DNA from 4 places in the Mesorhizobium sp. M0296 genome. Region 4 is predicted to be linked to each of the others. Evidence: predicted binding sites of a transcription regulator. Region 4 holds the regulator's gene; each other region holds the start of a gene.
What was found. The regulator LexA, encoded in region 4, represses DNA repair genes until DNA is damaged. The targets are predictions, from matches to a motif close to TGTTCNNNNTGTGTTCNG.

Region 1 (2,200 bases), on a different contig from region 4:
CAGCGGCGCCGAGGTCGAATAATAATAGCCCGGCTTCGGGTATGGCATGTTGGCGAGCAGGTTCAGCGTGCCGCCTTCGGCGAAAGTCGGGCAGACCTGGCCATTCGCCGCATCGAGCGCGATCAGCCGGGCGTCGGATGTCGGCAGGTAGATGCGTGTGGCGCAGGGCTGGCCGGCGGCGATCTTGGCATCGGCATAATAGGACACGCCGCGGCAGGTCTGGTGCTGGCGGTCCTTGTTGAGCTTGACCTGCGGATCGAAGCGCCATTTCTCCTTACCGCTCGCGGCATCGATGGCGATGGCGAAATTATGCGGCGTGCAGATGTAGAGCGTGTCGGCGATTTTTAGCGGCGTCACCTGATAGGTCGTCTCGCCGATGTCGTCGGGCCCTTTCACGTCGCCGGTGCGATAGGTCCAGGCCGGCTGCAGATTGGCAACGTTTTCGGCGGTGATCTGGTCGAGCGGCGAATAGCGCTGGCCATATTGCGTGCGACCGTAATAGTGCCATTCGCCAGCCGGCACGTTGCCGCCGAGATCGGCCGTCGGCGTCACCTTGTCGGTGTTGAGTTCACCCGCAATATCCTTTGGATCGGTCGTCATCGAATAGCCGGCGACGGCAAGCGATGCCAGCACGGCGAGGATCAGCGGTGCGCGTCCGTCGGGACCGGTAAGCCCGCGCCGCGCCCATGGCGTCAACAGCCATAGCGCGACAAGCACGATGATGCCGCCGCGCGGGCCGAGCTCCCACCAGTCGAAGCCGATCTCCCAGACCGCCCAGGCGAGCGTGCCGAGCACGATCGCCGCATAGAGCCACAGCGCCGTGGATCTGCGCCTGTAGAGCAGCCAGGCCGCGACAAGGAAAGCTAGACCGACGATGACGTAATACCAGCTGCCCCCCAGCGTCACGAGCCAGATGCCGCCGCCGCCAATCGCCAGGCCGATGAGGAAAAGGATCAGGGAGGTGATGACCACAGCCAAGACGGTGCTCCTTCGACTGGTGCGCTCCGCGACGCCTCCATGGGCAACCCCGCATTGCGTTCCTGCCCCCACGCAACTTTCTCCGGCCCGCTTCCCCTGTCAAGCAAGCTCGGCGTTTTACGGTGCCGGCCCATCGCAAGCCCGGCGTTTTGGTTAGCGGACCCATCCAGATTGTGAGTCCACCGACTGGACAGAGAACAAAACGGAGACACTTCTGGCCTTTCGCTGCCGAATCACTACATTCGGGGAGAGATGTCCGGCTTTTCGGAAGACATGCCCTTTTTTGACGAACCGAACGCGCGGCCCGTGGCCCCGTCGGGCATTGCCGCGCGCGCCATGGCTGCCCGCAGCGGCCACAACAATGCGCCCGACTATCTCAAGGGGTTGAACCCCGAGCAGCGGCTGGCGGTTGAGACCACCGAAGGCCCGGTTCTGGTGTTGGCCGGCGCCGGCACCGGCAAGACGCGGGTGCTCACCACCCGCATCGCTCACATCCTTGCCACCGGCAAGGCTTTCCCCTCGCAGATCCTCGCCGTCACCTTCACCAACAAGGCGGCGCGCGAGATGAAGCAGCGCATCGGCCTGTTGATCGGCGAAGGCAATGTCGAGGGCATGCCGTGGCTCGGCACCTTCCACTCGATTGGAGTGAAGCTGCTGCGCAGACATGCCGAGCTGGCCGGGCTCAAATCCGACTTCACCATTCTCGACACCGATGATGTCGTGCGCCTGATCAAGCAGCTTATCCAGGCCGAAGGGCTGGACGACAAGCGCTGGCCGGCCAAGCAGTTCGCCCAGATGATCGACGGCTGGAAGAACAAGGGCCTCGGTCCCGCCGACATCCCCGAGGGCGATGCCCGTGCCTTCGCCAACGGCAAGGGCCGCGAGCTCTATAAGGCCTATCAGGAGCGGCTGAAAACGCTGAACGCTTGCGACTTCGGCGATCTCCTGTGCCACCCGATCCGCATCTTCCGCGCCAATCCGGACGTGCTGAAGGAATACCACAAGCGCTTCCGCTACATCCTCGTCGACGAATATCAGGACACCAACACCGCCCAGTACATGTGGCTGCGGCTGCTGGCGCAGCGGCCGCAATCCTCCCCCCTTGAGGGGGAGGTACCCGCGAAGCGGGCGGAGGGGGTTGCCGCAGAAGGCACCGCTAGAGCGTCGAGCACTGCCGCCGGTAGGTCGAGCACTGCCGCACGGACCCCACCCGACCGGGCTT
Region 2 (2,200 bases), on a different contig from region 4:
GCCACCGGCCAAAGGCCTTCGGCCATCGCCCTCGTCTCGAACGAGAAGTCGGGTTTCTCGACGATTTCGAAGAGAAGCGGAGAATCGGAACGCGGGCGAGCCATGGTGCGGCGAGGTTCGCATCGGCTCCGATTCTCCGCAAGTCCCCTCTGGGTCGGGCGGGGCACCGGACCAGGAGGGGCTACCGTCTGCAAGCCCGGGGACAAGACAGGCCGGACGGGATTTTTCGCCTGCTGCGGCCGCTTCAAGCGGCTGGCGCGAGACGCTTTGTCACAGCAGCATCAGCTGCTCGGTCGCCTTGGCGGCGGGGACGAACTGGTCGGTCCTGAGCGAGCGCCGCTCGGCATTGAGGCCGAGCCGTTTGGCGGCGATCTCGAAGCGCCGGCCGATCTGCCAGGCATACGGGCCGGAGCCTTTCATGCGCTTGCCCCATTCCGAATCGTAGTCCTTGCCGTCGCGCATCGACCGGATCAGCGACATGACGTGGCGATAGCGGTCGGGATAATGGCGCAGCAGCCAGTCCTTGAAGATTGGCGCGACCTCCAGCGGCAGGCGCAGCAGCACATAGCCGGCTTCACGCGCGCCCGCTGCCTGCGCCGAATCGAGGATGCGCTCCATTTCCGGGTCGGTCAGTCCGGGGATGATCGGTGCGACCATCACCGAGGCCGGTATGCCGGCGTCCGAAAGCTGCCTGATCGCCTCCAGCCGCTTGGTCGGCATCGACGCGCGTGGCTCCATGGTGCGCGCCAGCATGCGGTCGAGCGTCGTCACCGACAACGCCACCTTGGCCAGCCCGCGTTCGGCCATGCGCGACAGAATGTCGATGTCACGCGTCACCAGCGCCGATTTGGTGACGATGCCGACCGGGTGCCCGCGCGCCTCCAGCACTTCGAGGATCTCGCGCATGATCCGGTATTGCTTCTCGATCGGCTGATAGGGATCGGTGTTGGTGCCGATGGCGATGGTGCGCGGCTGGTAATTATCCCTGGACAATTCCTTGTCGAGCAGCCGCGCCGCATCCGGCTTGGCAAACAGCTTCGATTCGAAATCCAGCCCCGGCGACAGCCCCATGAAGCTGTGCGTCGGCCGCGCGAAACAATAGACGCAGCCATGTTCGCAGCCGCGATAGGGATTGATCGAGCGGTCGAAGGAGATATCGGGCGATTCGTTGCGGGTGATGATGGTGCGCGGCTTCTCGACCTGTACCTCGGTCTTGAAGGGCGGCAGCTCCTCCAGCGAATTCCAGCCGTCGTCGAACACGTGCCGGCTGACCGGCTCGAAACGGCCGGACGGATTGATGCCCGCCGACCTGCCGCGATTGCGGTCGGGACGGACGCGCATGCCGCTCTGCTCGATCATCGCATTCGCCATCTCGGCCCTGCCAGCGCCGAAGGCGGCAATGTCGGCACGCACGATCTGTTCCATTTTGGCCCTTTCCCAGGGACTGTCCGCCCGCTGTCGAATCGCTCTGCTCATGAATGTATTCCTATCGCATTGATGAGAACAAAGCAAGAACTTTCTCGCGGCGCGCCGCAAAAACTGGCGCTGCCCACCGCTTTCCGCTATTCGGCTAAACATGCTCAGCGTCCTGATCGAAACCCTGAATGACGAGGAGGGCCTTGCCCGCACGCTCGCCTCGCTGATCGGCGGCGCGGTCGAAGGCGTGGTGCGCGACGTTCTCGTCTGCGACACCGGCTCGACCGATCAGACGCACCGCGTCGCCGAACATGCCGGCTGCCACTATGTCAGCGGCGGCATCGCCGCCGGCATCAGGCAGGCCAAGGGCGACTGGCTGCTTTTGCTCGAACCGGGAGCGCGGCTGGGAGAGGGCTGGATCGACGAGGTCGTCGCCCATACGGCGAGGCAAACCATGGCGGCGCGGTTCTCGCGGGCACGCGGCAGCCGCGCGCCGTTCCTGTCGCGCGTCTTTGCCGGAAATCGCGCTCTCGCCGAAGGCCTGGTGATCAGCAAGCGTCAGGCCGCCGCGCTGTCGAAGAATGCCCGCAGCGCCGAAGCGATCGCCCGCGGCCTGGCGACCAGGAGGCTCCACGCCGAGATCTGGGTCGCGCCGCGGAAGTGACAGCTTACCGTCCCGGTTATGGGAACTCCGCCCAAGCACATTTTCTGGCGGGTCGTCGTTTATTGTGCATTGCACAAAATCTGGCCGGGGGTTACCATTCCCGGCGATATGGGCGAATAG
Region 3 (2,200 bases), on a different contig from region 4:
GCGTCATCCTGGCGGCGCTCGCCGTACAGTTCGTCGCCGACGGCATCAAGGCGCTGATGGCGACGTAGGAACAGCCCTACTTCGCTGTCGTTTCAATGACTTCGAAGTCGTGGGTAATCTCGGCAGTCTTGGCCATCATTGACGAGGCCGAGCAGTATTTGTCGATCGAAAGCCCAATCGCCCGCTTCACCTTGTCGTGTGATAGCGCCCGGCCCTTGACGACAAAATGCATGTGAATGCGGGTGAACACCCTGGGATCGGCTTCTGCACGGTCGGCATCGAGTTCGACCACGCAATCTTCGACCGCCTCGCGCCCCTTTTCGAGGATATGGACCACGTCATAGGCCGAGCAGCCGCCAGTGCCGATCAGCACCAGTTCCATTGGGCTCGGCCCCGGCGTCTTGCCCTCCGGCCCGAACGCAGTGCCTAGCACCAGCTTGTGCCCACTGGCGGACTCGCCAACGAAAGTGCGCTCCTCGACCCACTTGACCCTTGCCTTCACCTGATACGTCCTTTCACCGCTCAAACGCACAACGTCCCGAAAATCCAAGACAGATTTTCGGGACGCCATTTCGTGGCCAAGGTGCCGGCGCTTTTCGTCGCAAGGGCAGTCCGCCCCGAGAAATCAGAACGGGATTTCGTCGTCCAGCTCGCGCGACGAACCGCCGCCGCCGCCCTTGTTGGCGCCACCGCGATTGAAACTTTCGCCCGGGCCGGACTGGCCGAAATCGGAACCGCGGCTCGCACCACCACCGGCATAGTTGCCGACCTGGCCGCCGCCCTCGCCCCGCGCATCGAGCATCTGCAGCTCGCCGCGGAATTTCTGCAACACGATTTCGGTCGTATAGCGGTCATTGCCGGTCTGGTCCTGCCATTTGCGCGTCTGCAGCTGGCCCTCGACATAGACCTTCATGCCCTTCTTCAGATACTGCTCGGCCACCTTGGCGATCTGGTCGTTGAAGATCACGACATTGTGCCACTCGGTCTTTTCCTTGCGCTCTCCGGATGTCTTGTCGCGCCAGCTTTCCGACGTCGCGATGCGGATGTTGACGACCGGGTCACCCGAATTCAGGCGGCGGATTTCAGGGTCCGCCCCGAGGTTGCCCACCAGAATGACCTTGTTGACGCTACCCGCCATGATACTTCTCCGCGCTCATCCGAAACCGAATTTTTGTCGCCGCACCTTACAGGCTATGGACAATCCCTGCCTGCCGTCGCTGCCTTTTCCCACAAGGTTTTTGTTCTCTTTTCGTTCTATAGGAGAGGCCCTGCACTGTCAATAGTTGTCAGTAAGAAGTAGTGTCTTGGCGTCGAATTTCCACAGACCATGGGATCGAGGCGACCGCATGAAGATGGTCGAGCATGACGATCAGCCGCAAGAAGAATGGCGGACGGGAGTAAAGACCCGCATGCATGTCTCTGCCCGCAACGGCGCAACTCAACTTTGCATATTCGAACAGTGGGTCGAACCGGCGGTTGGCGCCCCGACACATTGGCACCCGGTCGAGGAAGTGCTTACCGTCATCGCTGGCAGGGCCGAGATGTGGATCGACGAAGAGCATCTCGTCTTGACTGCGGGACAGTCGCTTGTTGTCGCCGCGCACAGGCAACATGGCTTCCGAAACATCGGCTCCGAATTGCTTCACATCCATGCCGTGCTCGCGTCACCAGTTTTCGAGGCGACGTTCAAGGGATCCCCGGACATGGTGAGACGCTGGCTTCCGGCGAGTTTGTAAAACCTCGCCTGTCTTAAAAAACACCGCCTGTCTTAAAAAACACGGCTTGCCAAACAGATAAGTATTGACTTATGCTTTCGGCATGATCGAAGCAGACATTTTTCGGGCACTAGCGGATCCAACGCGTCGCGCCGTCTATGAGCGGCTCGCCGACGGCGAGATGACGGTGTCGGAACTGCGCACTGGCATACCGGTATCGCAGCCGGCGGTATCGCAACATCTCGCAGTGCTGCGCGGCGCCGGCCTCGTGGTCGAGCGCCGGGCCGGTCGCAACGCCTATTACCGCGTCGATCCGAAGGGGCTTGCGCCACTGCTCGGCTGGATCGAACGCTACCGTGCGTTCTGGCCAGAGCGCATCGAAAGGCTCAAGACGGTTTTGAAGGACATGGACCAATGACCAGCCGAGGCAAAGAACGCGCCGAAATGGCCGCAGACAAGATCGAGTTCGAGTGCGAGCTGCCCGA
Region 4 (2,200 bases):
CGAGCTCGACTGGCATCGCGCCGGCGGTGTGGCAGAGATCCCAGACGATCATCGCCCCGGCTTCCTGAGCCCTGCGCGTCAGCGCCGGCATGTCGCGCAGTTGCCCGACTTGTAGTTGACGTGGTTGACCAGCACCACGGCGGTGCGTTCGTCGATCAGCTCTTCGATGCTCGGCGCGTCGACCCCCGAGAGGCGCAGCAGCGTATCTTTTCGCGTCGAAACCACACCCTCAGCCATGTAGAGGTCCGTCGGAAAACTATCGCCCTCGGCGACGATGACCTGCCGCTCCGGTCGCATGGCCATGGCGGCGTGCAGCAGCTTGTAGATGTTGACCGATGTCGTGTCGCAGACCACCGTCTGGCCGGCCGCGGCACCGATCAGGCGCCCGAGCTGGTCGCCAAGTTCAAGCGGCATGTTGAACCAGCCGGCCGTGTTCCATGCGCGGATGAGATCATGCGACCATTCTTCGGTCGCGGCCTTGCGCAGTTCATCGAAAGCGGCACGTGAAGCAGCTCCTAGCGAATTGCCGTCGAGATAGACCACTCCTTGCGGCAATACAAAGCGGTCGCGCATCGCGCGCAGCGGATCCGCGGCATCCATCGCCTTTATGGCCACGAGATCGGGAATTCCTGTCATGATTTGTCTGCTCCCCCAAGATCCAACGCAACGCCCGACACGCGTCGACTGTTCTTCCATTCCCTGGTTGCGCGCAGCAAGGCTCCACCGGCGAGAAGCAGCCTGACCAGGCGGTGGAAACCGGGGACTTAACCCGAGGTTGGCGTTTTGAGTTCGTTTCGTTCACGGTGCATCGACCAAACCGCACAGTCGATAGGGGTTCACTTCCGTGCCCTTTGCCGACCGACGGCCGATGTCAATGTGGCCTCCGGGAAGCCAGAAGGGCGCAAACGAAAGCAGAATCAAGGCGATGAGGCTCGCGGCGGTGAAAATACGGTACCCCGGTAGGGACGTCGTTTGTTTCCCGAGCCTTAACGCATTCATTAAACTTTAAACAGTTGCGGAACACAACTGGAACAGATAGTGTTTGTTCTGGGTTTGTTTTTCTGATTCTGTTGGGGGTCGCTATGCTGACACGCAAACAACACGAACTGCTTATGTTCATCCACGAAAGGTTGAAGGAAAGCGGTATCCCGCCTTCCTTCGACGAGATGAAGGAAGCGCTCGACCTGGCTTCCAAATCCGGAATCCACCGGCTGATTACGGCGCTGGAGGAGCGCGGCTTCATTCGCCGTTTGCCCAACCGGGCCCGTGCGCTGGAGGTGCTGCGCCTGCCTGACTCGATCGCCCCCGGCCTCAATGCGGCACGCAAGTTCTCGCCGAGTGTCATCCAGGGCAGTCTTGGGCAAGGCGGTCCTCGGCAAGGCAAGCCGACATCGTCGCGCGTGCCCGCAGCCGGAAATGACGACGATGTCGTCGCCGCCGTTTCGATCCCGGTGATGGGCCGCATCGCCGCCGGTGTGCCGATCGACGCCATCCAGCACCAGACGCATTCGATTTCGGTGCCGCCGGATATGATCATGGGCGGCGAGCATTATGCGCTCGAGGTCAAAGGCGATTCGATGATCGAGGCCGGCATTTTCGACGGCGACACGGTGATCATCCGCAATGCCGATACGGCGAGCCCCGGTGAGATCGTGGTGGCACTGGTCGACGAGGAGGAAGCGACGCTGAAGCGGTTCCGCCGCAAGGGCGCCTCGATCGCCCTGGAAGCCGCCAATCCGGCCTACGAGACGCGCATCTTCGGACCAGACAGGGTCAAGGTGCAGGGCAAGCTCGTCGGACTGATCCGCCGCTACTGAGCCCCGCCCTTGGCGCCGGCTTTGGGGTTGTCGGCCCTGCGGTATGGTGGCAGGCCCCGTGCCGCGCGTGAAAATTTCCGCTGCACGTGCCAGGGCCGGTATGATTTTTCGACCGCGAAACGGATTTCGGCGCGCGTTGCCGCTTGTGGATCGAAGTAGACGGCGGCACTTCCCGCGCGCGCCAGTTGCCGTTTGGTGACGACGAGGACCAGCCGGTCGTAGTAGCAGGGGTTATGCGCGGTGGCGTCGTCGATGACGATCAAGCTGGCAAAGGCGCAGGCTGGCCGCGCAGTATCGCGGTCCTTGGCTTGCGCGATGATCGCGCCGGATGGATGCCTGGCAAGGCAGAGGCCGTCCGTGCAAATGAACGGCATGCCCGGCGG

Region 1: the regulator LexA is predicted to act here: its motif matches at 1,172-1,189, upstream of NKI97_RS20940 (ATP-dependent helicase).
Region 2: the regulator LexA is predicted to act here: its motif matches at 1,500-1,517, upstream of NKI97_RS11810 (PA0069 family radical SAM protein).
Region 3: the regulator LexA is predicted to act here: its motif matches at 1,240-1,257, upstream of NKI97_RS19645 (single-stranded DNA-binding protein).

What each region holds. Positions count from the first base shown of each region.
Region 1 covers NZ_JAMYRZ010000022.1:33,328-35,527, reverse strand. Annotated here, with positions in the region: gene NKI97_RS20945 (glucose/quinate/shikimate family membrane-bound PQQ-dependent dehydrogenase) at 1-978, opposite strand, end outside; gene NKI97_RS20940 (ATP-dependent helicase) at 1,231-2,200, shown strand, end outside.
Region 2 covers NZ_JAMYRZ010000009.1:163,794-165,993, reverse strand. Annotated here, with positions in the region: gene rnhB (ribonuclease HII) at 1-104, opposite strand, end outside; gene NKI97_RS11810 (PA0069 family radical SAM protein) at 271-1,425, opposite strand; gene NKI97_RS11805 (glycosyltransferase) at 1,577-2,080, shown strand.
Region 3 covers NZ_JAMYRZ010000020.1:31,612-33,811, forward strand. Annotated here, with positions in the region: gene NKI97_RS19635 (MarC family protein) at 1-68, shown strand, start outside; gene NKI97_RS19640 (OsmC family protein) at 77-502, opposite strand; gene NKI97_RS19645 (single-stranded DNA-binding protein) at 626-1,138, opposite strand; gene NKI97_RS19650 (cupin domain-containing protein) at 1,347-1,736, shown strand; gene NKI97_RS19655 (ArsR/SmtB family transcription factor) at 1,819-2,133, shown strand; gene NKI97_RS19660 (SRPBCC family protein) at 2,130-2,200, shown strand, end outside.
Region 4 covers NZ_JAMYRZ010000004.1:48,684-50,883, reverse strand. Annotated here, with positions in the region: partial or broken gene kynU (kynureninase) at 1-636, opposite strand, end outside; gene lexA (transcriptional repressor LexA) at 1,083-1,817, shown strand; gene NKI97_RS05820 (ComEC/Rec2 family competence protein) at 1,811-2,200, opposite strand, start outside.